2 regions of the Streptomyces sp. NPDC053367 genome follow, and region 1 is predicted to be linked to the other one. Evidence: predicted binding sites of a transcription regulator. Region 1 holds the regulator's gene; the other holds the start of a gene.
What was found. Region 1 encodes HspR, which represses chaperone genes until heat shock. Its sites were predicted from a motif close to TTGAGNNNNNNNNNCTCAA; they were not measured.
Positions count from the first base shown of each region.

Region 1 (15,454 bases):
TCCGTGCGGGGGGTGTTGCGGTCGCGCGTGCGGGGCGCGGTCGTCCCGGCCGCCGCGTCCGTTCCTGAATCCAGCCACGCCTTCGAACGTACCTGTTCCCGGAGAGTGACGTGCCGGGCCCGGCCCTCCGGGCCCGGCTTTGCTGCCGAGCTGTGACATCCCCTACGGGAGCAACGGCGCCTCCCCGTAGGGGATACGCGGCTCAGTCGGCCACGTCGCCCAGGAAGTCGTCCGTGGAGAACGTGACGGACGGCGTGGTCGCGATCACGCCCTCCTCGACCCCCGCGTACACGGCGACCGTGTCCTTCGTCTCGCCGAGGTACGTGCGCACCGCCAGGTCGGCCAGCCCGTCCCCGTCGAAGTCGGCCGCCGCGAGGACCCGGGAGGTGCCGTGGGAGGTGGGCTCGACGGTGGTGAGGTCCTCGGGCGAGGGTCCCGTCGTACGGCCGTGGAAGACGCGGATTCCCGAGCCGCTGGAGACGAGTTCGCTGAGCCCGTCGCCGTCGAAGTCGGCCGCGTCCAGCAGGGAGCCGCCGGCGTCGAGGGTGGCGGGGTCGGCGGCCGGCAGGTCGTAGCGCAGGGAGGTCTCGGCGACGCCGCCGACGGCCGCGTCCAGGTCGGCGCCCCGGCCGAGGCGGCCCAGGGCCACGTCGAGGCCCTTGGGCAGGGCCGCGCCCGTGCGGGCAGGGCCGGTGGGGCCGCCGAGGACGAGCGTGGCGGTGGCGGGGCCCTCGGCGGCCCGGACGACCAGGTCGTCGTATCCGTCGCGGTCGACGTCGGCCACCGGACCCGAGGGCAGGTTGCCGGGGGAGGGCAGCGGCGCCCCGGCCGCGCGCGGGGCGCCCGTGCGGGAGAAGGGGCCGCGCAGGAAGCTGAGTTGCCGGTCCGAGGCGTGGACCACCAGGTCCTGGGCGCCGTCGCCGTCGAAGTCGCCGCATACGGGCTGGTCGGGCCAGTCGTTGCCGGCGCGCGCGGCCTGGGGGATGACGAGCTTGACGGCCTTGCCGGCCAGCCCCTGCGGCGAGCCGAAGAGGATCTGCAGCGGCACCGGGGGCTGCCCCTGCCCGTCGAAGGGCGGGTCGGTGGAGACGACCAGGTCGGTGAAGCCGTCCTTGTCCAGGTCGCAGCCGGCCTCCGCGTCGAACACCGCGGGCAGCTCGCCGTCGGTGGGGGCGGCGTTGCGCGCCGGGCTCAGCAGCTGACGGGCGCCCGGGGTGAGGCCCTGGGGGCCGCCGTAGACGATGCCGATCCCGGCGTCGTCGCTGTGCGCCTGCGCCTTGACGAGGTCGTTGAGGACGAGGTCGCGCCGGCCGTCGCCGTTGAAGTCGTCCGCGACCTCGCTGCCCGTGCCGCGGGGGACGGGCAGCCGTGCGGGAGCCTGGGCGGACTTCACGGACGCGCTCTCCCGCGGTGGCTCGGCGTCGTCGGCCGTGGGCCCGCACGCGGAGAGCAGTACGAGGCAGCCGAGGGCCGCCATACCCGTCCCGAGGGTTCGCATGCCCGTCCCGAGGGTTCGCATCGGTACCGTCCACCTCGTATGCACCGTAGACAACGACTCAGTAGTGAAGCATGTGTTCGACGGCAGCGGACAGGCCTCAGGGTGACGGATCGCTGACGTCGCCCCCGTACGACGCCGACGCCCCCCGCCCGTTGCGGGCAGGGGGCGTCGAAGGCGCCGTGGCGGGCTACTTCACCGGCTCGGGCTCGGTCTCGCTCTCCGACTGCGCCGGGTCCTCCGGGTCGGCCGGGGTCTTGACCGAGTCGAGGAGGAGCTGGGCGACGTCGACGACCTGGATCGACTCCTTGGCCTTGCCCTCGTTCTTCTTGCCGTTGACCGAGTCGGTCAGCATGACGAGGCAGAACGGGCAGGCGGTGGAGACGATGTCCGGGTTGAGGGAGAGGGCCTCGTCCACGCGCTCGTTGTTGATGCGCTTGCCGATGCGCTCTTCCATCCACATGCGCGCGCCGCCCGCGCCGCAGCAGAAGCCGCGCTCCTTGTGGCGGTGCATCTCCTCGTTGCGCACACCCGGGACGGCGGCGATGATCTCGCGCGGCGGCGTGTAGATCTTGTTGTGGCGGCCCAGGTAGCAGGGGTCGTGGTAGGTGATGACGCCCTCGACCGGGGTCACCGGGATCAGCTTGCCCTCGTCGACGAGGTGCTGGAGCAGCTGGGTGTGGTGGATGACCTCGTAGTCGCCGCCGAGCTGCGGGTACTCGTTGCCGAGCGTGTTGAGGCAGTGCGGGCAGGTGGCGACGATCTTCTTCGCCGACTTGGGCTTCCTCGACTCCTCGGTCACCTTGCCGTCGTCGTCCATCTCCTCGCCGAAGGCGGCGTTGAGGGACATGACGTTCTCCATGCCGAGCTCCTGGAACAGGGGCTCGTTGCCGAGGCGGCGGGCGGAGTCACCGGTGCACTTCTCGTCGCCGCCCATGATCGCGAACTTGACGCCCGCGATGTGCAGCAGCTCGGCGAACGCCTTGGTGGTCTTCTTGGCGCGGTCCTCCAGGGCGCCGGCGCAGCCGACCCAGTAGAGGTACTCGACCTCGGAGAGGTCCTCGATGTCCTTGCCGACGACCGGCACCTCGAAGTCGACTTCCTTCGTCCACTCCAGGCGCTGCTTCTTGGCCAGGCCCCAGGGGTTGCCCTTCTTCTCCAGGTTCTTGAGCATCGTGCCCGCCTCGGACGGGAACGCGGACTCGATCATCACCTGGTAGCGGCGCATGTCGACGATGTGGTCGATGTGCTCGATGTCGACCGGGCACTGCTCGACACAGGCGCCGCAGGTGGTGCAGGACCACAGCACGTCCGGGTCGATGACGCCGTTCTCCTCGGCGGTGCCGACCAGCGGGCGCTCGGCCTCGGCGAGGGCGGCGGCGGGCACCTTGGCGAGCTGCTCCTCGGACGCCTTCTCCTCGCCCTCCATGGTCTTGCCGCCACCCGCGAGGAGGTAGGGCGCCTTGGCGTGGGCGTGGTCGCGCAGCGACATGATCAGCAGCTTCGGGGAGAGCGGCTTGCCGGTGTTCCAGGCGGGGCACTGCGACTGGCAGCGGCCGCACTCGGTGCAGGTGGAGAAGTCGAGGATGCCCTTCCAGGAGAACTGCTCGACCTGGGAGACGCCGAAGACGTCGTCGTCGCCCGGGTCGGCGAAGTCGATCGGCTTGCCGCCGGAGGTCATCGGCAGCAGGGCGCCCAGCGAGGTCTCACCGTTGGCGTTGCGCTTGAACCAGATGTTCGGGAAGCCCAGGAAGCGGTGCCAGGCGATACCCATGTCGGTCTTCAGCGAGACCGTGATCATCCAGATGAAGGACGCCGCGATCTTCACGCCGGCGAACAGGTAGGTCAGGTTCTGCAGGGTGGACAGGTCCAGGCCCTCGAGCGCCGAGACGACCGGGTAGGAGATGAAGAACGAGGCCTCGTAGCCGTCGACGTGGTGCTGGGCGCCCTCTAGGGCGTGCAGCATGAAGATGCAGACGCCGACGATGAGGATGATCGTCTCGACGAAGTACGCCTGGCCCGTGTTGGAGCCCGCGAACCGGGACTTGCGGCCCGGGCGGTCCGGCCGGGACAGCTGGCGGATCGCGATCAGCACCAGGATGCCGACGACCGTCATGGTGCCGATGAACTCGACGAAGACGTTGTACGGCGCCCAGTCGCCGATGACCGGCAGGATCCAGTCGGCCTGGAAGAGCTGGCCGACGGCGTTCACGATGGTCAGCAGCAGCGTGTAGAAACCGATCGCCACGAACCAGTGCGCGATGCCGACGATGCCCCAGCGATTCATCCTGGTGTGCCCCAGGAATTCCTTGACCAGGGTGATCGTGCGCAGCACGGGGTCGTTGGTCCTCGCACCGGCCGGGAGCGGCTGGCCGAGCATCACGAAGCGGAAGATCTGAAGGACGGCACGGCCGAACAGGGCGACGCCGACCGCCATCAGGACCATCGACACGATGATCGCGGCGAGTTGCATTTCGGGGCTCCTCGGGCCTGCGAGGGTTCTTCGGTGAGATTCGGTCAGTTCGAAGAGACGACTGAGCGAGATTACTAAGCGGTAACTTATGCAGTCCTCTGAGACTACCCGGAATCCCTTGTCGCACTGTAGTCAGACGGTCGGTGATCTGCGTCGCTGAGGCATCCCTCAGTGAGGCGGGCGGCGGCACGCCCACCCGATGCGCCATTCGTACCAAATCATGACATTCGCCTTAACTTGGTGCCGTGCCCCTCAGTGCCGTGTTCTTCGGGATCGCCGCGGCCACCGCCGCTCTGCTGCTCGCCGCCCTTCTGGCGGCCCTGTTGCGTGTCCCCGCGCTCAGATCCGGCCTGGTCGACCGACGCAGACGTGCCCGGCCCGTGCCGCTGCTCGGCGGCGCGGCCGTCACCGTCGCGGTCGTCGCGGTCGCCTGGACCGGGGAGCTCACGGGATTCGCCGACCCGGACACCGACACGAGGCGGCTGCTGGTGGCCGGGGCGGTGGTGGCGGCGCTCGGCCTCGCCGCCGACGTCTGGCGGCTGCGCACCCGCTTCCTCGTCGCCGGTACGGCGGTGGCGGCCGCGTGCGTCATGCCGTACGAGCTCACCGGAGCGGTCGGCGGGGTGCTCGGGGTGCTGTGGGTCGTGCTCGGCACGGTCGGCTTCCGGGCGCTGGACCACGCCGACGGGCTGGCCGGCACGGTCGGGGTGATCACCGCTCTCGGGGTGGGGGTGTGCGCGGCCGTGGAGGTGCTCGACGGGCTCGCGGTGCTGATGAGCGTGCTCGCCGCCGCGCTGGGCGGCTTTCTGATGCAGGGCCGGCGGCCCGCGCGGATCGCCCTCGGGGCCTGCGGGTCGCTGTTCGCCGGGTTCCTGCTCGCGGGCGCGGCCGTCCTCGCGCGCGCGGGGCACGAGCCGGCCGTCTCCGCGGGGGTGCTGCTCGCCCTCGGCGCCCCGGCCGTCGCGGACGTCCTGCTCGTGGTGGCGGCGCGCCGGACCGCGGGCCGGCCCCTGCTGCGCGGCGGACCCGACCACCTCGCGCACCGGCTGCGCAGGCTCGGGCTGGCCCCGCGCGGGGTGAACGTCGTGCTGGGCCTCTCGGCCGTCGCGAGCGTGCTCGTCGGGGCCCTCGTGCACGCCGGGTCGCTGGGGGCGACGGCCCTGTGGTGGGTGGCCGGCGGGGTCCTGGGCGTCGTACTCGCGCTGCTTCTGCTGACGTCTTCCGCGTCACAGCGAAGGGCATCGCCGCAGGTCACGGGCCAGTTGCGCGTAAGGAACGGATAAGAGTTGAGCCTATCCGGCTCAGGTCTGTTGACCCGGCGGGGCGGGTCATGCACACTTGAGTCCGTTCCACTCAAGTCAGCTGGAGGAATCAACCATGGCACGTGCGGTCGGCATCGACCTGGGCACGACTAACTCCGTCGTCAGCGTTCTGGAGGGCGGCGAGCCCACCGTCATCACCAACGCCGAGGGCGCCAGGACCACGCCGTCCGTCGTCGCCTTCGCCAAGAACGGCGAGGTGCTGGTCGGCGAGGTCGCCAAGCGTCAGGCGGTGACCAACGTGGACCGGACCATCCGTTCGGTGAAGCGCCACATGGGCACCGACTGGAAGATCGAGCTTGACGGGAAGCCCTTCAACCCGCAGCAGATCTCCGCGTTCATCCTGCAGAAGCTGAAGCGGGACGCCGAGGCCTACCTGGGCGAGAAGGTGACCGACGCGGTCATCACCGTCCCGGCCTACTTCAACGACTCCGAGCGCCAGGCGACCAAGGAGGCCGGCGAGATCGCGGGCCTGAACGTCCTGCGCATCGTCAACGAGCCGACCGCCGCCGCGCTGGCGTACGGCCTCGACAAGGACGACCAGACGATCCTCGTCTTCGACCTCGGCGGCGGCACCTTCGACGTGTCCCTGCTGGAGATCGGCGACGGCGTCGTCGAGGTGAAGGCCACCAACGGCGACAACCACCTCGGTGGTGACGACTGGGACCAGCGCGTCGTCGACTACCTGGTCAAGCAGTTCCAGTCCGGCCACGGCGTGGACCTGTCCAAGGACAAGATGGCCCTGCAGCGCCTCCGCGAGGCCGCCGAGAAGGCCAAGATCGAGCTGTCCTCCTCCACCGAGACCTCGATCAACCTGCCCTACATCACCGCCTCCGCCGAGGGCCCCCTGCACCTCGACGAGAAGCTCACCCGCGCCCAGTTCCAGCAGCTGACCGCGGACCTGCTGGAGCGCTGCAAGACGCCGTTCCACAACGTCATCAAGGACGCCGGTATCGCCCTCGGCGAGATCGACCACGTCGTCCTGGTCGGTGGCTCCACCCGTATGCCCGCCGTCGCCGAGCTCGTCAAGGAGCTGACCGGCGGCAAGGAGGCCAACAAGGGTGTGAACCCGGACGAGGTCGTCGCCATCGGCGCCTCGCTCCAGGCCGGTGTCCTCAAGGGTGAGGTCAAGGACGTCCTGCTTCTCGACGTGACCCCGCTGTCCCTCGGTATCGAGACCAAGGGCGGCATCATGACCAAGCTCATCGAGCGCAACACCACGATCCCGACCAAGCGGTCCGAGATCTTCACGACGGCCGAGGACAACCAGCCGTCCGTGCAGATCCAGGTCTACCAGGGCGAGCGCGAGATCGCGGCGTACAACAAGAAGCTCGGTATGTTCGAGCTGACCGGTCTGCCCCCGGCGCCGCGCGGCGTCCCGCAGATCGAGGTCTCCTTCGACATCGACGCCAACGGCATCATGCACGTGACCGCGAAGGACCTGGGCACGGGCAAGGAGCAGAAGATGACCGTCACCGGCGGCTCCTCGCTGCCGAAGGACGAGGTCGACCGCATGCGCGAGGAGGCCGAGCGCTACGCGGAGGAGGACCACAAGCGCCGCGAGGCCGCCGAGACCCGCAACCAGGGCGAGCAGCTCGTCTACCAGACCGAGAAGTTCCTCAAGGACAACGAGGACAAGGTCCCGGGCGAGGTCAAGACCGAGGTCGAGGAGGCCGTCGCCGAGCTGAAGGAGAAGCTCAAGGGCGAGGACACCACCGAGATCCGCTCCGCCACGGAGAAGGTCGCGGCCGTCTCCCAGAAGCTGGGCCAGGCCCTGTACGCCGACGCGCAGGGCGCGCAGGCCGCCGGCGGCGCCGGTGCCGAGCAGCCCAAGGCCGACGACGATGTCGTCGACGCCGAGATCGTCGACGACGAGCGCAAGGACGGTGCCGCGTGACGGAGGAGACCCCGGGTTTCGAGGAGAAGCCCGACGTCCCCTCCGGCGCCACCCCTGACGACGCCGAGCCGAAGGCCGCCTCCCCCTCTCCGGAGGAGGGGGCGGCCCCGGCCGGGGACGCAAGCGCAGACGCCGGTCTGGTCGCCCAGCTGGACCAGGTCCGCACCGCGCTCGGCGAGCGCACCGCGGACCTCCAGCGGCTCCAGGCCGAGTACCAGAACTACCGCCGCCGGGTCGAGCGCGACCGGATCGCGGTCAAGGAGATCGCCATCGCGAACCTCCTGACCGAGCTCCTGCCGGTGCTCGACGACATCGGCCGCGCGCGGGAGCACGGCGAGCTCGTCGGCGGCTTCAAGTCCGTCGCGGAGTCGCTGGAGACCGTCGCCGCGAAGATGGGCCTGCAGCAGTTCGGCAAGGAGGGCGAGCCCTTCGACCCGACGATCCACGAGGCCCTGATGCACTCCTACGCGCCGGACGTCACGGAGACGACCTGCGTCGCGATCCTCCAGCCGGGGTATCGCATCGGGGAGCGCACCATCCGCCCCGCGCGGGTGGCGGTCGCCGAGCCGCAGCCGGGCGCTCAGACGGTCAAGGCGGAGGAGTCGTCCGAGGGCGACGACAAGGAGAGCGGTGCCCCGGACGAGGGCTGAGCTCGAAGCGATGAGAGAGGAGGGACGTCGGGGATGAGCACCAAGGACTTCATCGAGAAGGACTACTACAAGGTCCTCGGCGTCCCCAAGGACGCCACCGAGGCCGAGATCAAGAAGGCGTACCGGAAGCTCGCCCGCGAGTTCCACCCGGACGCCAACAAGGGCAACGCCAAGGCCGAGGAGCGGTTCAAGGAGATCTCCGAGGCGAACGACGTCCTCGGCGACCCCAAGAAGCGCAAGGAGTACGACGACGCCCGCGCGCTGTTCGGCAACGGCGGCTTCCGCCCCGGTCCGGGCGGCGCGGGCGCCGGCTCGTTCAACTTCGACCTGGGCGACCTCTTCGGAGGCGGCGCCCAGGGCGCGGGCGGCGGGTTCGGCGGCGGCTTCGGCGACGTCCTCGGGGGACTGTTCAACCGGGGCGGTGCCGCCGGCACCCGCACCCAGCCCAAGCGCGGCCAGGACGTCGAGTCCGAGGTCACGCTGAGCTTCACCGAGGCCATCGAGGGCGCGACCGTCCCGCTGCGGATGTCCTCCCAGGCCCCCTGCAAGGCATGCTCCGGCACCGGCGACAAGAACGGCACGCCGCGCGTGTGCCCGACCTGCGTCGGCACCGGCCAGGTCGCGCGGGGCTCCGGCGGAGGCTTCGCCCTCACCGATCCCTGCCCCGACTGCAAGGGCCGCGGCCTGATCGCGGAGAACCCCTGCGACGTCTGCAAGGGCAGCGGCCGGGCCAAGTCCTCGCGCACCATGCAGGTCCGCATCCCCGCCGGAGTCTCCGACGGCCAGCGGATCCGGCTGCGCGGCAAGGGCGCGCCCGGGGAGCGCGGCGGACCGACAGGCGACCTCTATGTCGTCGTGCATGTCGGCGAGCACCCCGTCTTCGGCCGCAAGGGCGACAATCTGACGGTGACCGTGCCGGTGACGTACCCCGAGGCGGCTCTCGGCGGCGAGGTCCGGGTGCCCACCCTGGGCGGCCCGGCCGTCACGCTGAAGCTGCCGCCGGGCACGCCCAACGGCCGCACCATGCGGGCCCGCGGCAAGGGCGCGGTCCGCAAGGACGGCACCCGCGGCGACCTGCTGATCACCGTCGAGGTGGCTGTCCCGGCACAGTTGTCGGAGAAGGCTCGTGACGCGCTTGAGGCGTATCGCGAGGCGACCGCGGGCGAGGACGACCCGCGGGCGGAGCTGTTCGAGGCCGCGAAGGGAGCCTGAGTCGGATGGACGGCCGTCGTCCCCGCCCCCGCGGGGGTTTCTCACCCTATGAGTTGACCGACGAGACCCCGGTCTACGTCATCTCGGTGGCGGCTCAGCTGTCTGGCCTGCACCCGCAGACACTGCGCCAGTACGACCGCCTCGGCCTGGTCTCCCCGGACCGCACGGCCGGGCGGGGCCGCCGCTACTCGGCCCGTGACATCGAGCTGCTCCGCCAGGTGCAGCAGCTGTCGCAGGACGAGGGCATCAACCTGGCCGGCATCAAGCGGATCATCGAGCTGGAGAACCAGGTCGCCGCCCTCCAGTCCCGGGTCGCCGAGCTGCAGGACGCCCTCGACGGGGCGGCGGCGGCCATGCGCCAGCGGGAGGCCGCGGTGCACGCCTCGTACCGGCGCGATCTGGTGCCGTACCAGGAGGTGCAGCAGACCAGCGCGCTGGTGGTGTGGCGGCCGAAGCGGCAGCAGTCCGGGGACTGACGCCCGTACACGCGCAAGGGGCCCGGAGGTTCGAGGAGAACCTCCGGGCCCCTTGCCGTCGTCGGATGCCGTACGGGTCAGACGGCGGTGGCGCGGCGGCGGCGCCCGCCCAGCGCGGCGGCACCGAAGCCGACGGCGAGCAGGACGCCCGCGACGGTGGCCCACAGGCCGGCGCCGGAGCCGGTGGAGGCCAGCGAGCCGGTGGCGGTGGTGCCCGAACCGCCCGTGGTGGACGTGCCGGCCGCGGTCGTGCTGGACGCGGCGGTGGACGGGGTCGCCGTGCTGTCGGCCGTGGCGGACGGCGCCGACGACGGCTGCGTGGACGGGCTGGCGGACGGCGTCGCGGACGGCGTCGCGGACGGTGAGCCGGTGGAGGTCTGGGCCGGCAGGATCTTGGCGTCGGCCTGGGAGTCGACGAACAGGTCACCCTCCAGGAAGTGCAGCGCGTGCAGCCGCACCCAGGTCTCCTTCTCCACCTCGGAGCCGTCCTCCAGCGACAGGAACAGCTTCAGGGAGTTCGTCTCCCCGGCGTGGTTGAAGCCCTTCCCGAGCGGGGGCAGGTCGAAGTGGTTGGGGCTGGACTCCGGCATCTCGACGGTCTTGCCGTCGATCTCGGCCTCCAGGCCGAAGTCCATGCCCGGCAGGGCGTCGATCACCAGGCCCCGGTCGATGTCGTCGGGGAACTCGCCCGGACCGGTGGTGCGGGTGGTCAGCGACATCTCGGCGCGCCCGCCCGGGTGCAGCCGGACACCGGCCGTCGGGTCGAGCCGGACCTCGAACGTGCCCGGCTCGATCGCCGGCTCCGTCTTGAAGACCACGGTGTTGCGGGCCGGGTCGGCGGTGACGCCGCCGCTCAGCGGGCTGGCCTTGAGGGTGAAGTCGCCGTCGTTGGTCGGGTAGGTGGCGCCGAGGCCGAAGGTCACCTTCCAGGTGAACTCCTCGTGGGCCGGGACGGAGAAGGCGGAGGACGCGTCACCGGAGGCCGGGTGGAACAGGCCCTGCCAGGCGCCGTCCTGACGGCCCACCCGGGACTTGGTGGCCGGGGCGTCGAGGGCGGTGACGTCGAAGACGATCGAGCCGGCCGGCATCGGGCTGGGGCCCTCGGCCCGGCCCGGCAGCCAGGCCTGGAAGTCCTGTGCCTTGTCGGAGGAGTTGGTGACCGTGAGGGTCATCGTCCGGGTGTCGCCGCCGCGCTTGACCGTGTTGTCGGGGACGGGCGCGCCGAGCGTCATGGTCAGCGGGTGGGTGCTCGTGCTCTCGGTGGCGTTCGCGGTCGCCGGGAGGAAGGCGGAACCGGCGACGGCCGCGACGAGGGTGGCGGCGGCGAGACGAGCGGACATGGTGGAGTCCCCCAGGAATCAACAAGGAATCGACGAGTGAGGCGAAGACGAAGAGAGGTGCCCCGCCGGCGACCGGCTCCCGGTTGGTCCGAGTCCCCCCGGCGGCCTGCGGTGCACCTATCTTCGCGCTTCGTTCATCCTTGATCCATCGGTACCTCGTCACTGCTTCGCAACAGCGTCGGAAGCACCGATTCCGCTGGTCAGGCGGGGGGAGTCGCCACCGACCGCCAGCGGGCGTAGGTTTCCGAACCGTCCGCTGCCACGGCCGAGACGACGTAGTGGCTCGTGGTGCCGCGCGGGGTGCCGGGGTCGGTCCACGTCGAGGTGCCCGCGGGCAGGGGCTGCTGGGTCAGCAGGACCCAGTCCTCCGTGGCGCGGTCCCAGCGGCGGACGTTGAAGCCGGTGGCCGCGCAGTTGTCGGAGCAGGACCACGACAGCTCGGCCTGGCCCACGGAGTTGGCCGAGACCTCCAGGGTCCAGTCGTAGGTGTACCCCGGGTTCCAGCTCGGGGAGAGGTAGTACTCGTTGACCTCCTCATGGGTCACCTGGTCCCAAGTCTCCTGACGCGCGAGGGAGTTGCCGTCGGTGTCCACCGCGTCGACGTAGTACGTCCAGGTCTGGTCGTCGACGACCTGGACGTCGGCGTACTCGGTGGTGCCGGCGGCGACGGTGCCGATCCGCTCGGGCGTGCCGGTGCCGGGCATGCCGGGGTACTCCTGCAGGACCCGGTAGACGTCGTACGCGGCGAGGTCGGCGGCCGGGTTGGCGTCCCAGCGCAGGACCGTGCCGTACTCGGTGTTCGTGTGGGTCAGGCCGGTGACGGCGGGCGGCGGGGTGGCGTCGGCGCGGGTGGCGCCGCCCGTCTGCGAGGGCTCGGACTCACGGCCCTGGGCGTCGACGGTGTGCACCCGGTAGGAGTACGTCCGGCCGATCTCGGCGGTGGTGTCGACGCAGGCGTACCGCGGGTCCGGGTCGTCCGGGCCGCCGGTCGCGGCGGGCGCGCAGACGACCGGCTCGGGCGTGCCGGAGCCTTCCCAGCGGTAGACGCGGAACTCGGCGGGGCCGTGCACGGGCGAGGTCCAGGAGACCTCGAGGCCGGTGCGGGCGTCGCGTACGCCGTCCAGGTGCGGCACCGCGAGCGGGCGGCTGAACTCCAGCACCGGGGAGGTGGCCGTGTTCCCGGCCGCGTCGCGGGCGGTGACGCGGTAGTACGAGGTCTCGCCGTAGGGCGCCGTCGCGTCACGGTGGGCGGGCGCGTCGACGGTCGCCAGCCGGGTGAAGTCGCCGGTGGGGGAGGAGGCGCGCTCCACGTCGTACGACACGGCGTCCGGGTCGCCGCCCCACTCCAGGTCGACGCCCGTCCAGTTGTCGTGGGCGGCGGTCGGTGCCGTCAGGTGCGGGGCGGTCCGGTCGGCGGTGGTGACGGCCGCGGCGGCGCTGCCCGCGGACTCGTTGCCGGCCCGGTCCACGGCCCGCACCTCGTAGGCGTAGGAGGCTCCGGTGGCCGGGAGTCCCTCGGCGAAGGACGTCCCGGTCAGCAGGGCGGGGCCGCTGGCCAGGGCGGGCTCGGCGGCGCCGGGGTCGCGCCGGTAGACGCGGTAGCCGGCGAGGTCCATCTCGCGGTTCGGCGCCCAGGAGAGCCCCGCGCGGCCCGACGTCTCGTCGTACGACGCGACGAGCCCGGTGGGTGCGAGCGGCACGACCCGGTCGGCGGCCGGGGAGGCCGGCGCGTAGGCGAACTTGACGTTCGCGGCGCCGGTCCAGTTGGCGTAGTCGACGCGCAGGGTGTGCTCGCCGCTCGGGATGTTCAGCTCGACCGTGCCGGAGACCGTGGAGCGGATGTCCTTCCACAGGTCGATGCGGCGCTCGCCGTCGAGGTGGACGCGTATGCCGTCCTGGCCGGAGACGGCGAGGGTGAAGGGGCCGCCGGAGCCGAAGTCGCGGGTCAGGGTCCAGCGGACGCCGAAGTGGTTGGACCGCAGGCCGGCCGGGGCGCCGCGGCCCCAGTCCTCGTCGACGTCGCCGTCGCAGTCCGTGCGCACGGGGGTGCCGGAGAACGTGGTGTTCGCGAAGACCTCCCGGGTGAACTCCGGGGCGGCACAGGCGGGCGCGGCGGCGGAAGCGGGCGCGGCGACGACGGCCAGGAGGCCGCCGGTGGTGGCGAGCACCACCGCGGTCGCGGCGGCGGCTGTGGTGCTCGCTGTGGTGCTTCTGGGTCGGTGCATGGGATGCAGGGGTCCTCTCTCAGAGCAGCTCTCGTGATCACGACTCGTGGAGAAAGGGATTGGTTGTGCGGGGGAGTTGTGGCCCCTTGTGCGGGTGTTTCGCTGTGTCTTCACTTACTGAACGGAATGTGATGTTGTCATCTCGTTAAGTGATAAGCCTTGACGCTGGCGGGGCGTGCCGCGTTGGCTTTTCAGTCACCTGGGCGTGATGTCGCGCCCATGTCCGCAACGCACTGAAGTGAGCCCCCGAATGCGTCGTATCGCCATATCCGTGGTCGCGTCCACGCTGACCCTCTCCCTCGCCGGCTGCGGCGTGCTCGGAGCCACGGGGAACAGCAGTGACGCGAGCCCGACGAAGGGCAACGACATCACGGTGGGTCTGCTGCTGCCGGAGAAGAAGAACTCGCGGTACGAGAAGTTCGATTACCCCATCATCCGGGACAAGGTCGCCTCTCTCACCCGCAATCAGGGCAAGGTGGCCTACGCCAACGCCGAGCAGGACGCGGACAAGCAGGAGAGCCAGCTCGAGAAGATGATCGCCGACGGGGTCGACGTGATCCTGCTGGACGCCGTCGACTCCAAGGCGATCGCGGGCGCCGTGCAGCGCGCCAAGGACGCGGGCATCCCGGTCATCGCCTACGACCGGCTGGCCGAGGGCCCGATCGACGCGTACATCTCCTTCGACAACGAGCTGGTCGGCGAGGTGCAGGGCCGCAGCCTCCTGGAGGCCCTCGGCTCCAAGGCCGACTCCTCCGACAAGATCGTCATGATGAACGGCTCGCCGACGGACCCCAACGCCAAGCAGTTCAAGGACGGCGCCATGGCGGAGCTCAGCGGCAAGCTGACGATCGCCAAGAGCTACGACACCGAGAACTGGGACCCGAAGAACGCCCAGGCCAACATGACCGAGGCGATCAACGCGGTCGGCGCGGACAACATCGTCGCCGTCTACTCGGCCAACGACGCCATGGCCGGCGGCATCATCAAGGCGCTGGAGGCGGCGGGCGTCACCGACCTGCCCCCCATCACCGGCCAGGACGCCGAACTCGAGGCCGTGCAGCGGGTCGTCGCCGGCGACCAGTACATGAGCGTCTACAAGTCCTACCCGGCGGAGGCCGAGGCCGCCGCCGAGATGGCCGTCGCCCGGGTGCAGGGCCGCGACATCCAGTTCGACGCCCTCACCCGCGACAAGGTCGACAGCCCGACCGACGAGGACATCCCGGCGCAGCTGGTCTCCGTGGTCGCGCTGACGCGGGAGAACATCGCCGAGACGGTCGTCGCCGACGGCATCTACAAGGTGTCCGACATCTGCACGGCCCAGTTCAAGGACGAGTGCAGCGCGATCGGCCTGAAGTAGGCGGGGCGGCCCGTCACGGCGGGGCGGCCCGTCACGGCCGGGTGGCGCGTCACGGCCGGGTGGCGCGTCACGGCCGGGTGGCGGTCGCGTACTCCCGGCCGTCGGGGTGCTCCTGCGCGCGGGTGCGCGGATCCGGCGGGCGGGCCCGGCCCTGCGTCCGCGCCTGGCCCTGCCACAGGACGCGGGCGGCCTGGATCCGGTTGCGTACGCCCAGCTTGGCGTAGACCGCGCGGATGTGGTCCTTCACGGTGTGCCCGCTGATGCCCAGCCGGGCGGCCACCGCCGCGTTGGACTCGCCTTCGGCGAGCAGTTCGAGGATCTCCCGCTCACGGCGGCTGAGCGCCTTCAGCAGCGTCCGCGCGGCCGCCGTCTCCTCGGCGAACCGCCCCGGCCGTACGACGGCGTCGACCAGGAATGCGGCCGGGCCCGGGGCGAGGGCGACACTGCCGGCCGCCGCGGCCCGTACCGCCCAGGGCAGATGGCGGACGGTGTCGGCGCGCAGCAGCACACCGCGCGCGTCGTGGCGTAACAGCAGGCGGGTGGCCTGCTCCGATAAGTGGCCCACCAGCACGATCCGGGCCGGCCCCGCGCCCGGCTGCGCGCGCAGGGCCCTCAGCGCGTCCTCGGGGCCCTCGTGGCTGGCGACGAGGACGTCCGGGCGGCTCCCGCGCACCACGTACGGTGCCTGCTCGGGCCGCCCCTCGCCGACGACCCAGAGGCTGCCGTCGTCCTCCAGGACCTGGCGTACCGCCGAGCGTTCCAGCGATCTGTGTCCGAGGATGCCCACACGTATCACGGTCTGTCTTCCTCTCCGGTGCGAGTGGCGGTGTGCGCCTGGCGGTTGTGCGGTCTGGGGGGCGTGGGGGCGTGGGGGCGCCGTGCGCGGTGGTGCCGGGTGGTGCGTGGTGGTGTGTCATCGCGCGCGGCGCAGGGCGCGTGCGCCCTGCGTGCGCCGGTTCGTGCCCGGCGCTGACACCTGCGTGTCGCCCAGCTTGCACAGCGCGTACAAA
Region 1 is NZ_JBITYN010000003.1:428,156-443,609, forward strand. Features, by position in the region: gene ACIGXJ_RS11605 (Yip1 family protein) at 1-159, opposite strand, end outside; gene ACIGXJ_RS11610 (FG-GAP repeat domain-containing protein) at 203-1,498, opposite strand; gene ACIGXJ_RS11615 (heterodisulfide reductase-related iron-sulfur binding cluster) at 1,686-3,968, opposite strand; gene ACIGXJ_RS11620 (MraY family glycosyltransferase) at 4,229-5,251, shown strand; gene dnaK (molecular chaperone DnaK) at 5,346-7,184, shown strand; gene grpE (nucleotide exchange factor GrpE) at 7,181-7,834, shown strand; gene dnaJ (molecular chaperone DnaJ) at 7,868-9,046, shown strand; gene ACIGXJ_RS11640 (heat shock protein transcriptional repressor HspR) at 9,052-9,522, shown strand; gene ACIGXJ_RS11645 (hypothetical protein) at 9,600-10,862, opposite strand; gene ACIGXJ_RS11650 (PA14 domain-containing protein) at 11,063-13,087, opposite strand; gene ACIGXJ_RS11655 (sugar ABC transporter substrate-binding protein) at 13,338-14,444, shown strand; gene ACIGXJ_RS11660 (LuxR C-terminal-related transcriptional regulator) at 14,512-15,231, opposite strand.

Region 2 (15,454 bases), on a different contig from region 1:
GCCGGATCGTTGAACCCGTTGGCGAACCGGTCGGCGACCGGCTGGATCTGCCCGGCCGCCCCGATGAGGTTCAGCACATGCTCGGGCGGCGGCGCCAGCATCGCGTTGGTCCACTTCACGACATGCTGGGCCGTGGCCCAGTAGCGGTCGAACGTCGCCTGCATCCAGGCCTCGTCGAACTCCTTGTCCCCGTGCTCCAGGATCGACGCCAGGTACGCGGCGGCGCACTTGGACGCGGAGTTGGAGCCCTGCCCGGTGATCGGGTCGTTGGCGACGACCACGTCGGCCACGCCGAGCACCAGCCCGCCGCCCGGCAGCCGCCCGACGGGATTGCGCACGGTGGGTGCGTAGCGCCCGGCCAGCGTGCCCCCGGCGTCCGTCAGTTCGACCTTGGTCGCGCGGGCGTACTCCCACGGCAGGAACTTCTCCATGAGCTCCAGCGTCAGGGAGAGGTGCTCGGCGGGGTCCTTGACCCCCTGGAAGACGTCCAGCGGCCCGCCCGGGACGCCCTCCCAGAAGAGGATGTCGGCCCGGCCGGACGTGGTGAGCGTCGGCATGACGAACAGCTCGCCCACGCCGGGCACCAGGTTGCAGCGGACCGCGTCGAACTCGGGGTGCTCCGGGCGGGGGCCCAGCCCGTGGACGTAGGCGACGGCGAGGGCGCGCTGGGGCTCGCTGTACGGGGAGCGGGAGGCGTCGCGGCCGAACATCTGGACGAGCTCACCCTTGCCGGCGGAGACCAGGACGAGGTCGTAGGCGCGGGAGAAGTAGTCGAGGTCGGAGACGGCGGCGCCGTGGATGACGAGCTGGCCGCCGCGCTGGGCGAAGGTCTCCATCCAGCCGGCCATCTTCACGCGCTGGTCGACGGACTGGGCGTAGCCGTCGAGCTTGCCCACCCAGTCGATCAGGCGCTGCGACTCGGGGCCGGCGACCGAGACACCGAGGCCCTCGATCTTCGGGGCCCGGGACTCCCAGAAGTTCAGCTGGAGGTCGCGCTCGTGCTGGAGGGCGGTGTGGAACATGCACTGCGTCGACATGACCCTGCCGGAGCGGATCTCGTCCGCGGTCCGGTTGGACATCAGGGTGACCTCGTAGCCGTGCGACTGGAGCCCGAGGGCGAGCTGGAGGCCGGACTGGCCGGCTCCGACGACGAGTATCTTCCGCATGCGGGGTGTCTCCTACTCGGGGGTTTCGTCGAGCGCGTGGCCCACCAGGGCCAGGAGGGTCTCGATCACGGAGATCCGACGACGCGCGTCCATGATCATGACAGGTACGTGCGCGGGGACGGTGAGGGCCTCGCGCACGTCCTCCGGCTCGAACAGCTCGGTGCCGTCGAAGTGGTTGACCGCGACGACGTACGGGATGCCGCAGCTCTCGAAGTAGTCGAGCGCGGGGAAGCAGTCCTTCAGCCGGCGGGTGTCGGCCAGCACGACGGCGCCGATCGCGCCGCGCACCAGGTCGTCCCACATGAACCAGAACCGCTGCTGTCCCGGCGTGCCGAACAGGTAGAGCACCAGGTCGTCGTCGAGCGTGATGCGGCCGAAGTCCATCGCCACGGTCGTGGTGAGCTTGCCCGGCGTGGCCGACAGGTCGTCGGTGTCCTCGCTCGCCTCGGTCATCAGCGCCTCCGTCTGGAGGGGCGTGATCTCCGAGACGGCGCCGACCAGGGTGGTCTTGCCGACACCGAAGCCGCCGGCCACGACTATCTTCGTGGCGATGGGGGCGCGGGTGCGGTCCGTCTGCCAGGCTTTCAGGTTCTCGTCCTCGTCGACGAGAGGGGCGGCGCCCAAGGAGGAGGCGACGTCAGAGACGACGGAGTCCACTCATCACCCTTTCGAGCAGTGCGCGGTCCGGCCGGCCAGTGCCGTGGCCGGTGCCCGTGCCGTACACCCTGATCTTTCCCTGGTCCGCGAGGTCGCTGAGCAGCACCCGGACCACACCGAGCGGCATCTTCAGCAGCGCGGCGATCTCGGCCACCGTGCGCATACGGCGGCACAGTTCGACGATGGCCCGCATCTCCGGCATCACCCGGGTGCTGAGGGAACCTTTCCCCAGCTCCTTGCGCTCCTCGGGCGCCTCCAGCTCGGCCGTGGTGGCGACGAAGGTCTCCACCAGCAGGACGTGGCCGAAGCGGGTGCGGCCGCCGGTGAGCGAGTAGGGGCGTACGCGGGCGGGCTTGCGGTCGCCGCCGCCGCGGACCGGGAGCCGGTTCTTCGGTGCGCCCCCGGTCATCGGGCGCTCCCGGTGGTCTCGGTCTCCAGGGATTTACGCAGCTCGCTGCGGAGTTCCGGGGTCAGGACATGGCCGGCCCGGCCGACGAAGAGCGCCATGTGGTACGCCACCACGCTCATGTCGCAGTCCGCGGAGCCGTGCACACCGAGCAGCGAGCCGTCGCTGATGGACATCACGAACAGGCTGCCCTCGTCCATGGCGACCATGGTGTGCTTGACGCCGCCGAACTCCAGCAGCCGGGCGGCGCCGACGGTGAGGCTGCCGATGCCGGAGACGACGGTGGCCAGGTCGGCGGCGGACCCGCGGGGTCCGGTGGGCCGGCCCTCGGACGCCTGCCGGGCCGCCTCGTTCCGCCCCGGGTCGGAGGACAGGAGCAGCAGGCCGTCCGAGGAGACCACGGCGACCGAGAGGATGCCGGGCACCTCCTCGACCAGATTGGTCAGCAGCCAGTGCAGATTGCGGGCCTCACTGCTCAGTCCGAAGGTACTGGGCGCGGTCAACTGCTTGCCTCCTCGACTGTGCCCCCCGTGGCTTCATCGGCGTGTGCGTGTGCGTGTGCTTCTCGTGCGGATCCTGCGGTCGGTGCCTTGGTCTGTGCGGTGTGCTCGGCGATCTCCGCCTCCACGTCCCGGTAACCGGCCTCCGCCCCCCGGCGGAAGCCGCCCAGCCGGCGCTTCAGGGCCTCGGCGTCGACGGAGGTGCTGCGCCGGCGGGGCGCCTGGGCGGGAGCGGTGATCTTCGGGGTGCGCTTGGGGAGGCCCTTGGCGGTGAGCGGCTCGTCCTCGTCGTCCTGGTCGTCCTGGTCGTCCTGGTCGTCCTGGTCGTCGGGGACCCGGTCGTGCGTGGGCGGCTCCTCCGCGACCGGCGCGGCGGTGTCCGCCACGGCCGGCTCGGCGGGGTCCGCCACGGCCGGCTCGGCGCGGACCTCCACGGCCGGCTCGGCTGTGTCCTCCGCGGCCGGGACCGGGGCAAGCAGCTCCATCGTCGTCTCGGAGAGGGTCTCGGCGGGCGCCTCCGGCTCCGGTGCGGGCTGCGGCTCGGGGGCCGGCTGCGGCTCCTGCCGGGCGCCCGCGGGCTGCGGCTCGGGTGCCGGCTGCGGCTCCGGCCGGCCGTCCGCCTCCGCCTCCCGTACGGCCTTCTCCGCCAGGTCCACCAGCGGGTCGCCGCTCGCCGTGCGGCCGGGCAGGACGTTGGAGTTGGCCTCGGCGTCGGCGCCGGGGAGGGAGAAGGAGAGGGTGCCGCCGGAGGCCGGGGCGGCCGCGGGCGGGGCCGGGTTCTGCGGGGCCGCCGCGAGCAGCGAGGTCGGCAGCACGACGACCGCCGCGACACCGCCCTGCTTCTGCTCGCGCAGCTGCACCCGCACACCGTGCCGGTGGGCGAGGCGGGCGACGACGTAGAGGCCGAGGCCGAGACCGTCCTCGCCCTCCTGGTCGTACGGCGTCTCGGGGTCGAAGTCGGTGAGGCGGGAGTTGAGGCGCTCCAGCCGTTCGGCGGCCATGCCGATGCCCTCGTCCTGGACGGAGAGCATGACCTCGCCGTTCTCCAGGAGCCAGCCGGAGACCTCGACGGGCAGGTCGGGCGGGGAGAACGAGGTGGCGTTCTCCATGAGTTCGGCCAGCAGGTGCGAGAGGTCGTCGGCCGCGAACCCGGCGATGTGCCCGTGCGGCGGCAGGGCGGCGATCCGGACCCGCTCGTAGCGCTCGATCTCGCTGACCGCGGCGCGTACGACGTCGACCAGGGGCACGGGATGCGCGGTCTGCTGGACGTGCTCGGTGCCGGCGAGGACGAGGAGGTTCTCGCTGTGCCGGCGCATGACGGTGGCGAAGTGGTCGAGCTTGAAGAGCGTGGCGAGCCGGTCCGGGTCCTGCTCGCGCTCCTCCAGGCCCTCGATGACGGCGAGTTGCCGCTCGACCAGGCCGAGGGTGCGCAGGGCGAGGTTGACGAAGGTGGAGCCGATGCTGCCGCGCAGCCGCTCCAGGGCGGCGGTCGACTCGTCCAGCTCGGCGCGCAGTTCCTCGCGGGCGTCGGCCATCTTCTGCCGCTGGCCCACCAGATGCTTGCGGTCGGACTCCAGCGTGGCGATGCGCTCGTGCAGGGCGGCGGCGTGCGCGTGCAGGGCGTTGACGGAGCGGACGACCTGCGCGAACTCGTCGTTGCGGCCGGTGAACCGCACCGGTTCCTCCGCGGCCGGGTCGGCCGCCTCGGCCAGCCGCTTGGAGCCGAGGCGCAGCACCGCGAGCGGGCGGGTGAGGGTGCGGGCCATGCCGGTGGCGACGCCGATGGCCAGCAGCATCAGCGCGCCCAGTGCGGCGATCCGGATCTCCAGTGCGGTGACGTCGTCGTCGCGCAGCTGGGCGAGGTCCTTGACGCGCTGGTTGTAGAGGGCCGACTCCACGCCGCGCATGGTCTCGATGCGGGCGGTGAGGGCGGCGTCCAGCTTCTCGGTGCTGGTGCCGAGCTCGTCGTCGGAGAGGGTGGGCTGGTCGGTGAGGGAGGCCAGGTACTTCTCGGCGGAGTTGACCTCGGGGCCGGTGACCGTCGACTCGTAGGAGGTGCGGGCCTTGGCGGTCGCGGTGTCGGAGAAGTCGGTGAGGGCCGCGTCCGCGCGCAGCCGGGCCTGCTGGGCGGCGGCGGTGAGGGCGTCGCGCTGCTTGGGGTCGGAGGAGACGCTGTTCTCGACGTTCTGGCCGGTGACGGGGTCCCAGACGGTCTCGGTGTCGCTCGGCACGCTCAGCGCGGCCAGCAGCAGGCCGCGGGCGGCGGCGGACTGCTGGACGGCGGCGTCCAGTTCGGCGAGGGCGTAGGCGCCGGAGCCGGCCCTGGGGGGCAGCTGCTCGGCGAGGTCCTCGGCGAGACGGTGCAGCTCGGTGATGGCCGCGGAGTACGCCTCGTGCGCTTCGAGAGCGGTGCTCTTGCCGGTGAGCGCCGCTCTGCGCAGGGCCGCGACGGCGTCCAGGTCCTCGCGCAGCGCGGCGGGCGTGTCGGTGTCCGCACGCAGCTCGTCCACCTGCCGGTCGACGCGGGCGCTGCGCTGCTCCGAGGGCGCCTTGTCCTCGGGGCGGCCGGCCGCGACGAAGGAGGTGACCTCGTCACGCTCGTCGGCGAGCGAGTGCGCCAGGGTGAGGGCGTCCCGGGTCTGCTCGGCGAGGGTCACCAGATCCTGGGTGTCCTTCAACTGCCCGGAGGCGGCGAGCACCGAGGGCGCGCCCGCACCGGCGATGGCGGCCGCCACGACGGCACACGCGACGATCAGCCGGTTGCGCACATGGGTGGGCCGCCCCTTGCCGACCGGGGTGCCGGGCTGCTGCTCCGGGCTCCCCTCGGGAGCCGTCTGCCTGCCTGTGCGCCGAGGCCGCATCTTCTGCACCGGTGCTCGCATTCCTGTACTCGTGTACCCATGGGCCCGGGTGACGCTCCGTCAATCACTGCAACTGGTGCGCGCACACCGGGTTACGGCTCCCGACCCTCCCAGTGCCGGTGGGCAGGGGGCGTGCATCACCAGACCCGCCACCCGAAGGAGTGAACATCGGAGGGGAGTTGGCGGGCAAGTTCCCGTGGCCTGTGCGACGGCCTTGTGGGGCGGGCCGGTTGGACGTGGGCGACGGGCTTTGACAGGATTCGCCACCACGCCTTGCCGGAGTGCGGTATTCCATCCCAAACCCGGCGCGTGACCTGCGCCGGTACGCCGATTCCGGGGCGGTTGCCAGCCTTTGGCGAAGGACGTGAAGGGGTCGTGCAGACTGGCCGGATGCGAACCGAAGTCGTCTGCGAGCCCGGCACCCGCACGCGCCCCAACGAGGACTTCGCGAGTGTCGCCGCACCCGCCTGCGGACAGGGCGGTTCCCTTGTCGTGCTGGACGGCGTGACACCTCCGCGGAGCGGGACGGGGTGTCTGCATTCCGTCCCCTGGTACACGGAACGGCTGGGCGGAGCCCTGGCCGAACTGACCGTTTCACTCCTGGATGTCTCCCTCGCCGAATGCCTCTCCCGTGCCCTCGCGCATACCGCCGAGGCCCACGCGGACACATGTGACCTTTCTCACCCGCGCACCCCTCAGGCCACAGTGGTCCTCGCGCGCTGGGACGAGCGGGCGGTGGAGTATCTGGTCCTCTCGGACTCGGCGCTGCTGCTGGAGTCGCCCGACGGCACCGTCACCGCCGTACTGGACGACCGTCTGGGCCGGATCCCGCGGGAGCTGCGGGTCTCCGACGCGGTGCTGGACGCCGCCGCCCGCAACAAGGAGGGCGGGTTCTTCACGGCCGCCGCGGACCCCGCCGTCGCCGGCCGCGCGGTCACCGGCACCGTGGCCCGCTCCCGCGTCCGCGCCCTGGCGGCCCTCACCGACGGGGCTGCCCGCTGGACGGAGAAGTTCCGCGAGGGCGACTGGACGGACCTGTTCACGTACGTACGGAAGGAGGGACCACGGGCGCTGGTCGAGCGCGTACGGGAGCTGGAGCGGGCGGACGCGCGGGAGCGGGTGTTCCTGGGCCGCGGCAAGACGCACGACGACGCGACCGTGGTCTACGTGGAGCTGTGAGCCCGCAGGCCCCGCGGCCTACTTCTCGAAGCCGCGGTTGAGCTGGTGCAGCAGCCGCGCGAGTTCGGCGACCTCGTGGCGGTCCCAGTGGGCGAGCTTGCTGACGTAGCGGGCGCGGCGGGCCTCGCGCACGCGGCCGACGCGGGTGCGGCCCTCCTCGGTGAGGTGGACCAGCCAGGCGCGGCCGTCGGCCGGGTCGGGCTCGCGGGCGATCAGGCCCAGGTCCTCCAGGGCGCGCAGCTGGCGGGACATGGTGGCCTTGCCGACGCCGATGTAGGCGGCCAGGTCGGTGGCGCGCTGCCCGCCGCTCTCGTCGAGCCGGACGAGCAGGCCGTACGCCGAGGACTCCAGGTCGGGATGGACCTCGCGGGCCATCTCGCCCTGGTTGGCGCGGGCCCGCCGCAGAAAGACGGTCAGCTCGCGTTCGAGGGCCAGGAACTCCTGGTCCACACCACTCGGCGCGGCGTCGGATCCGCCCGGCCGCCCGCCACCGTTACCGCGCTCGTGCACGTCAGCACCCCTGCTCCGGTTTCCCGTTCCTGAAAGTTTCCGCCAAAGGCGACCATCGCCGCAGCTCGGTCAGTATTTCGCAGGCGTAGACCAACGGCGGTATCCGGACCCTCTTCCCTCCCGGAGGTCTACGTGCGTAGCTTCATAACCCTGCACATACTGGCATGCCCACGCCATGCCACGCGTTTCCCCCCACCGAGCACCACCGAGTCTCGAAAGGCACGTCATATGCCCGTGCACAGACCCGGAACCACTCGACGCCGGCGCCTCACGCTCGCCGGCACCCTGCTCGCCGCCTTCTCCCTCCTGTGCACCCCACCCTCCTCGGCGGCCGACGTCCCGCCGCGCGGCTCCGCCCACATGGGCATGGGCGTCCTCGCGCACGACGGCCAGAACGGCACACCCGTCCCCGGTGACGCCACCCAGACCGAGGGCGTGGACGTCAGCAGCCACCAGGGCAACGTCGCCTGGACGACGCTGTGGAACAGCGGGGTCAAGTGGGCCTACGTCAAGGCCAGCGAGGGCACGTACTACACCAACCCCTACTTCGGCCAGCAGTACACCGGCTCCTACAACGTCGGCATGATCCGCGGCGCCTACCACTTCGCCACCCCGGACACCACCGGCGGCGCCACCCAGGCCAACTACTTCGTCGACCACGGCGGCGGCTGGTCCCGCGACGGCAGGACCCTTCCGGGCGCCCTCGACATCGAGTGGAACCCCTACGGCGCGGCCTGCTACGGCAAGACCCAGTCCGGCATGGTCACCTGGATCCGCGACTTCCTGAACCAGTACAAGGCCCGCACCGGCCGCGACGCCGTCATCTACACCGCCACCAGCTGGTGGAAGCAGTGCACGGGCAACTACGGCGGCTTCGCCTCCTCCACCCCGCTGTGGATCGCGCGCTACGCCACGGACGTGGGCGAACTGCCGGCGGGCTGGGCCTACTACACGATGTGGCAGTACACCTCCTCGGGCCCGACGGTCGGCGACCACGACAAGTTCAACGGAGCCCTGGACCGCGTCCAGGCGCTGGCGCTCGGCTGAGCTCTCCCGCGGACAGGGCGAAGGCCCGGGCCTCCCTCACGGGACCCGGGCCTTCGCTCTGCTCCCCATGGCGTCCGTCACGCCGCCACGGGAACCTCGGGGGCCGCGGTGCTGGTGGCGGGGGTGAGGGCCAGCTCCAGGACCTGGCGGACGTCGGTGACGGCGTGGACGTCGAGCTTGTCCAGGACCTCGGCCGGGACGTCGTCCAGGTCGGGCTCGTTGCGCTTGGGGATGATCACCGTGGTGACACCTGCGCGGTGGGCGGCGAGCAGCTTCTGCTTCACACCGCCGATGGGCAGCACCCGGCCGGTCAGGGAGACCTCACCGGTCATCGCGACGTCCGTGCGGACCAGGCGGCCGCTCAGCAGCGAGGCCAGGGCCGTCGTCATCGTGATGCCCGCGCTCGGGCCGTCCTTCGGGACCGCGCCCGCCGGGAAGTGGATGTGCACGCCCCGGTCCTTCAGGTCGCCCACGGGCAGTTCCAGCTCGGCGCCGTGGCTGCGCAGGAAGCTCAGCGCGATCTGCGCGCTCTCCTTCATGACGTCACCCAGCTGACCCGTCAGGGTGAGACCCGCCGCGCCCGTCTCCGGGTCGGCCAGCGACGCCTCGACGTACAGGACGTCACCGCCGGCTCCCGTCACCGCCAGGCCCGTCGCCACACCCGGGACGGCCGTACGCCGCTCGGCCGGGTCCTGCGCCGACTCGGGCACGTGGTGCGGCCGCCCGATCAGCGAGCGCAGGTCGTCGGCACCGACGGAGAAGGGCAGCTCCCGCTCACCCAGTTCGTGCTGGGCCGCGACCTTGCGCAGCAGCCGCGCGATGGACCGCTCCAGCGTCCGCACGCCAGCCTCACGGGTGTACTCCCCGGCCAGCTTGCGCAGCGCGCTCTCCTCCAGGATCACCTCGTCCTTGTCCAGGCCGGCCCGCTCCAGCTGGCGCGGCAGCAGGTGGTCCCGGGCGATGACGACCTTCTCGTCCTCGGTGTAGCCGTCGAGGCGGACCAGCTCCATACGGTCCAGCAGCGCCTCGGGGATGGCCTCCAGGACGTTGGCGGTGGCCAGGAAGACGACGTCCGACAGGTCGAGCTCGACCTCCAGGTAGTGGTCCCGGAAGGTGTGGTTCTGCGCCGGGTCCAGCACCTCCAGCAGGGCCGCCGCCGGGTCGCCCCGGAAGTCGGAGCCCACCTTGTCGATCTCGTCGAGCAGCACGACCGGGTTCATGGACCCGGCCTCCTTGATGGCCCGCACGATCCGTCCGGGCAGGGCGCCCACGTACGTCCGCCGGTGCCCACGGATCTCGGCCTCGTCCCGTACACCGCCCAGCGCGACCCGCACGAACTTCCGCCCCATCGCGTGCGCGACGGACTCACCGAGCGAGGTCTTGCCGACGCCGGGCGGACCCACCAGAGCCAGCACGGCGCCGCCCCGGCGCCCGCCGACGACACCCAGCCCGCGGTCGGTGCGCCGCTTGCGCACGGCCAGGTACTCGGTGATGCGCTCCTTGACGTCCTCCAGGCCGGCGTGCTCGGCGTCGAGCAGGGCCTTGGCGCCCTGGATGTCGTAGGCGTCCTCGGTGCGCTCGTTCCACGGCAGCTCCAGCACCGTGTCCAGCCAGGTCCGGATCCACGAGCCCTCGGGCGACTGGTCGGACGCCCGCTCCAGCTTGTCGACCTCCTTGAGAGCGGCCTCGCGGACCTTCTCGGGCAGGTCGGCGGCCTCGACACGGGCGCGGTAGTCGTCGGACTCCTCGCCCTCCTTCTCGCCGTTGAGCTCGCGCAGCTCCTTGCGCACGGCCTCCAGCTGCCGCCGCAGCAGGAACTCGCGCTGCTGCTTGTCGACGCCCTCCTGGACGTCCTTGGCGATGGTCTCGGCGACGTCCTGCTCGGCGAGGTGGTCGCGCAGCTGCTGGGTGGCGAGCTTCAGACGGGCGACCGGGTCGGTGGTCTCCAGCAGCTCGACCTTCTGCTCGGTCGTCAGGAACGGTGAGTAACCGGAGTTGTCGGCGAGCGCGGACACGTCGTCGATCGCCTGCACCCGGTCCACCACCTGCCAGGCGCCGCGCTTCTTCAGCCAGGTCGTGGCGAGGGCCTTGTACTCCTTCACCAGCTCGGCGACAGCGCCGGGCAGCGGCTCGGGCACCTTCTCGTCGATCCGGGTGCCCTCGACCCACAACGCACGTCCAGGACCGGTGGTCCCCGCGCCGATCTTCACGCGACCACGCCCGCGGATCAGGGCGCCGGGGTCGCCGTCGGCCAGCCGGCCGACCTGTTCCACGGTGCCCAGCACACCCGTGCCGGCGTACGTCCCGTCGATGCGCGGCACCAGGAGCACCCTGGGCTTGCCGGGCTCCGTGCGGGCGGCGGCCTGGGCGGCCTCCACCGCGGCCCGTACGTCCGTGTCGTTGAGGTCCAGCGGAACCACCATCCCGGGCAGCACGACCTCGTCGTCGAGCGGCAGCACAGGCAGGGCCAGCGGTGTGAACGCCGTGGACTCAGCAGCCATGATCTCCCCTTCGGCAGTCAAGTTGAGCTATGCCGACTCAATGCATGTGAGCCCCCGGATGTTCCCGGCCCGTTGTTCGCTCTGAGCGATCACACCTGTCACAGCGGGCAAGCCACCCCATACCGTACGCGGAGTAATACCCACACGCACCAGTGACCTATTACAGCAGGGGCGGACATGAACGAGCTCGTACGGGCCTGGATCGACGGCTGGGTCATCTCGCGCGGGGCGGCGGCGCCGCACGAGGAGCCGTGGGGCTGGACGATCGACTCGGGCCAGATGAAAGAGGTCACCCGGCATGTCCTCGGCACCCTCGGCGACGACGTCGAGGAGACGGTCGTGCGCGAGGTGGCCGACTCGGTGACCGGCGAGGGCGTCTGGCTGAAGGTCTTCCGCGACCCGGCCGAGGTCACGGGGTGGCTGCGGGGCAGCTGGTGGACCGACCCCGAGACCGGCTACCTGATGTCGCTCCCCCTCACCTCCACGCCCGCCCCCGACGCGCCCTCGGGCCACCGGCTCACCTCCTGGACGAGGGCCGGGGTGACACGGGTGATGCTCACGGCGTGGGACGGCTCCCTGGCGGCGCGGGGCCAGATCGCGGTGACCGGCCCCACGGCCGTGGCCGACCAGATCGAAACGGCCCCGCACCATCGGCGCAGGGGGCTGGGTTCCGTGGTGATGCGAACCCTCCACCACGCGGCCGCGCGGCAGGGCGCCCACACGGCCGTCCTGGCCGGTACGCCCGCGGGGCGGGCCCTGTACGAGTCCCTCGGCTGGCGCGTGGAGGCGCCTCTGACCAGTGCGAGGTATCTGGGCCGAGAGCCGGGGTCGCCGACCTGAGCCGCCACCCCCTCATGGCCTGTCGCGCGGTTCCCCGCGCCCCTGAAAGACCGCCGTCCCGGAGGGGTGCCTCCCGCCGTACGCGGGTGCGGGCCGTGCGTGGTTGGTCGCGCAGTTCCCCGCGCCCCTCAAAGGCCGCCCACCCGGCCGGGTTCGTAGCCCCATGCGCGGGTGCGGGCCGTGCGTGGTTGGTCGCGCAGTTCCCCGCGCCCCTGGGGGGCTGCCGTCAGGTGCGTACAAGGGGAAGCGCCCCCCGGGCCCGGCCCCGGCCCACCCGCCGGAGCCGGTGCGCTACCGGCAACCGACCACCCGGCCCGCGCAGGCCGCCGCAGGCGTCCCGCGGTCGAAAAGCCCCGACGCCCTGTCAGAAAGGTGCCAGGATGGCCTGATGCCCACCTCCTACGACATCCCCGAAGTCCTGGACCGTCGCGAGGGCCCGTACGGCGAGGTGGTCCTGCGCCGGCACGGGAATTTGCTGCAGATCATCGCCAACGGCTGCTTCCTGATGGACACCTCCGACGGCCGCTCGGAGCGGCTGCTCGTCGACGCCGCGCTGGAAGCCCTCGACGGCAGACCCCGGCCTCACCTGCTGATCGGCGGCCTGGGCGTCGGCTTCTCGCTCGCACACGCCGCAGCGAACCCCCGCTGGGGACGGATCACCGTCGTCGAGCGGGAACACGCCGTCATCGACTGGCATCGCGACGGCCCCCTCGCGGAACTGTCCCGAGAGGCACTGCGAGATGCGCGTACCCAGATTCTCGAAGCTGATCTCGTCTCACACGTCAATGAGACATACGCCACTTACGACGCCCTGTGCCTCGACATCGACAACGGCCCCGACTGGACCGTCTCGGAGGACAACGACGGCCTCTACTCCCCCGCCGGACTGGCAGGCTGCGCAAGGGCGTTGAAGCCCGGAGGAGTGCTCGCGGTGTGGTCCGCGCAACCCTCCCCCACCTTCGAAGAAACCTTGTGGAATGCCGGATTCCAACGTGTGCGTACCGAAGAGATCCCCGTTGCCCGGGGCGTTCCGGACGTCGTGCACCTCGGCGTCCGACCTGAATAGCAAAGCCGTGGTGACTCCCCGTACGCTGCTGCCCTGACGCCGATCATTCAAGCGTCAATCGCAGACATGGGATCACCCCACGGATTCCGGTAAGCACACTTCAGGGGCGGGCGATGGAGCAGACACACACCTCCCACAACAACGGCACGGCGACGACCGCACCGGGCTCGCAGCGACGGGTGCTGGTGGTGGAGGACGACGCCACGATCGTCGACGCCATCGCGGCCCGCCTGCGCGCCGAGGGATTTCTGGTGCAAACCGCGGGCGACGGACCCTCCGCGGTCGACACGGCCGAGGCCTGGCAGCCGGACCTGCTGATCCTCGACATCATGCTGCCCGGCTTCGACGGCCTGGAGGTCTGCCGCCGTGTGCAGGCCCAGCGCCCGGTACCGGTCCTGATGCTCACCGCGCGTGACGACGAGACGGACATGCTGGTCGGGCTCGGCGTCGGCGCGGACGACTACATGACCAAGCCGTTCTCGATGCGCGAGCTGGCGGCGCGCGTGCACGTCCTGCTGCGCAGGGTGGAGCGCGCGGCGCTGGCGGCGGCGACGCCACGCAGCGGCATCCTCCGCCTCGGCGAGCTGGAGATCGACCACGCGCAGCGCAGGGTCCGCGTGCGCAGCGAGGACGTCCACCTCACCCCCACCGAGTTCGACCTGCTGGTCTGCCTGGCGAACACGCCGCGCGCGGTGCTCTCGCGCGAGCAGCTCCTCGCGGAGGTGTGGGACTGGGCGGACGCCTCGGGCACCCGGACGGTCGACAGCCACATCAAGGCGCTGCGCCGGAAGATCGGCGCGGAGCGGATCCGTACGGTGCACGGCGTGGGCTACGCGCTGGAGACGCCGACGCCATGAGCGACGGGCGGAGAGCCGCACGGAGGAGCCCCGGGGAGCCCTGGGGCGGCGTACGCCCGTTCTCGATCAAGACCAAGCTGGGCGCGCTGGTCGTCATCTCCGTGCTGATCACCACCGGCCTGTCGGTGATCGCGGTGCACACGAAGACGGAGCTGCGGTTCATCACCGTCTTCTCGATGATCGCCACGCTGCTGATCACCCAGTTCGTGGCGCACTCGCTGACCTCGCCGCTGGACGAGATGAACCTGGTGGCGCGCTCGATCTCGTACGGCGACTACACCCGCCGGGTGCGGGAGAACCGCCGGGACGAGCTGGGCGACCTGGCCCAGACGATCAACGTCATGGCCGACGAGCTGGAGGCCCAGGACCGGCAGCGCAAGGAGCTGGTGGCGAACGTCTCGCACGAGCTGCGGACGCCCATCGCGGGCCTCAGGGCGGTGCTGGAGAACATCGTGGACGGGGTCACCGAGGCCGACCCCGAGACGATGCGGACGGCCCTGAAGCAGACCGAGCGCCTCGGCCGGCTGGTGGAGACCCTGCTGGACCTCTCCCGCCTCGACAACGGCGTCGTACCGCTCAGGACCCGCCGCTTCGAGGTGTGGCCGTATCTGTCCGGCGTGCTGAAGGAGGCCAACATGGTCGCCTCGGCGCGCGCGGGGATCGCCTCCGGCTCGGGCAGCCACACGCGCGCGGACGTGCATCTGGCGCTGGACGTGTCGCCGCCGGAGCTGACCGCGCACGCGGATCCCGAGCGCATCCACCAGGTCGTGGCGAATCTCATCGACAACGCGGTCAAGCACAGCCCGCCGCACGGCCGGGTCACGGTCAAGGCGCGGCGCGGGCCGCTTCCGGAGTCGCTGGTGCTGGAGGTCCTGGACGAGGGGCCCGGTATCCCGCGCTCGGAGTGGCACAAGGTCTTCGAGCGGTTCAACCGTGGCGCGGTGACCCGGCCGCACGGTCCGGGCAGCGACGGCGGCACCGGACTGGGTCTGGCGATCGCCCGCTGGGCGGTGGATCTGCACGGCGGCCGGATAGGAGTGGCCGAATCCGAGCGGGGCTGCAGGATTCTTGTCACCCTGCCGGGGACCCCTCGGCCGGCAAGTTGACGTAGGGTTCGAACCGGAGTCCCAAGATCCACGGGCGTCCGCGCGGGCGGACACGTGTGATCAGGCACAGGTCCCCGCCGATCAGGCGCCGGACCTGCATCGACGCACCCTTTTCGCAGCCTCACAGAAGCGGAACCCCGCTTGTTTCCCGCCATTTACGGGCCCGAAACACCGCTTGCAATGTGACTTACGCGACGATGAACGGGCCCGACCTGACCTTCGCGGTCTTGGAGGCGTAGCCTTTATTTCCGCTGTCCATCACCTTGTGAAGCGGAAGAGGGCGGTTGCCGCCGTGTCGCCACAGTCCCCCAGTAACTCATCGAGCATCTCCACCGACGCCGACCAAGCGGGAAAGAACCCCGCTGCCGCGTTCGGCGCCAATGAGTGGCTCGTCGACGAGATCTATCAGCAGTACCTCCAGGACCCGAATTCGGTAGACCGTGCCTGGTGGGACTTCTTCGCCGACTACAAGCCGGGGGCCGCCGCGTCCCAGGCCGCGTCGGGTACCACCACCACGGCTCAGGCCCCGGCCCCGGCCGCGCCCGCGGCGGCTCCCGCACAGGCCGCCGCGCCCGCGCCCGCCGCCCCGGCGCCCGCGGCTCCGGCCCCGGCTCCGGCCCCCGCCGCGCAGGCCCCGGCCGCCGCGGCCCCGGCGAAGCCCGCCGCCGCACCGGCCCCGAAGCCGGCCGCCGCCGCCAAGGCCGCCCCGGCGACCGAGGCCCCGGCCGGTCCGGAGTTCGTGACGCTGCGCGGCCCCG
Region 2 is NZ_JBITYN010000005.1:121,962-137,415, forward strand. Features, by position in the region: gene ACIGXJ_RS15955 (styrene monooxygenase/indole monooxygenase family protein) at 1-1,166, opposite strand, end outside; gene ACIGXJ_RS15960 (GTP-binding protein) at 1,179-1,823, opposite strand; gene ACIGXJ_RS15965 (DUF742 domain-containing protein) at 1,804-2,232, opposite strand; gene ACIGXJ_RS15970 (roadblock/LC7 domain-containing protein) at 2,229-2,732, opposite strand; gene ACIGXJ_RS15975 (nitrate- and nitrite sensing domain-containing protein) at 2,729-5,611, opposite strand; gene ACIGXJ_RS15980 (protein phosphatase 2C domain-containing protein) at 5,981-6,769, shown strand; gene ACIGXJ_RS15985 (MarR family winged helix-turn-helix transcriptional regulator) at 6,788-7,279, opposite strand; gene ACIGXJ_RS15990 (lysozyme) at 7,508-8,326, shown strand; gene lon (endopeptidase La) at 8,404-10,827, opposite strand; gene ACIGXJ_RS16000 (GNAT family N-acetyltransferase) at 11,005-11,667, shown strand; gene ACIGXJ_RS16005 (spermidine synthase) at 12,056-12,733, shown strand; gene ACIGXJ_RS16010 (response regulator transcription factor) at 12,847-13,590, shown strand; gene ACIGXJ_RS16015 (ATP-binding protein) at 13,587-14,696, shown strand; gene ACIGXJ_RS16020 (multifunctional oxoglutarate decarboxylase/oxoglutarate dehydrogenase thiamine pyrophosphate-binding subunit/dihydrolipoyllysine-residue succinyltransferase subunit) at 14,989-15,454, shown strand, end outside.
Region 2: the regulator HspR is predicted to act here: its motif matches at 10,850-10,868, upstream of lon (endopeptidase La).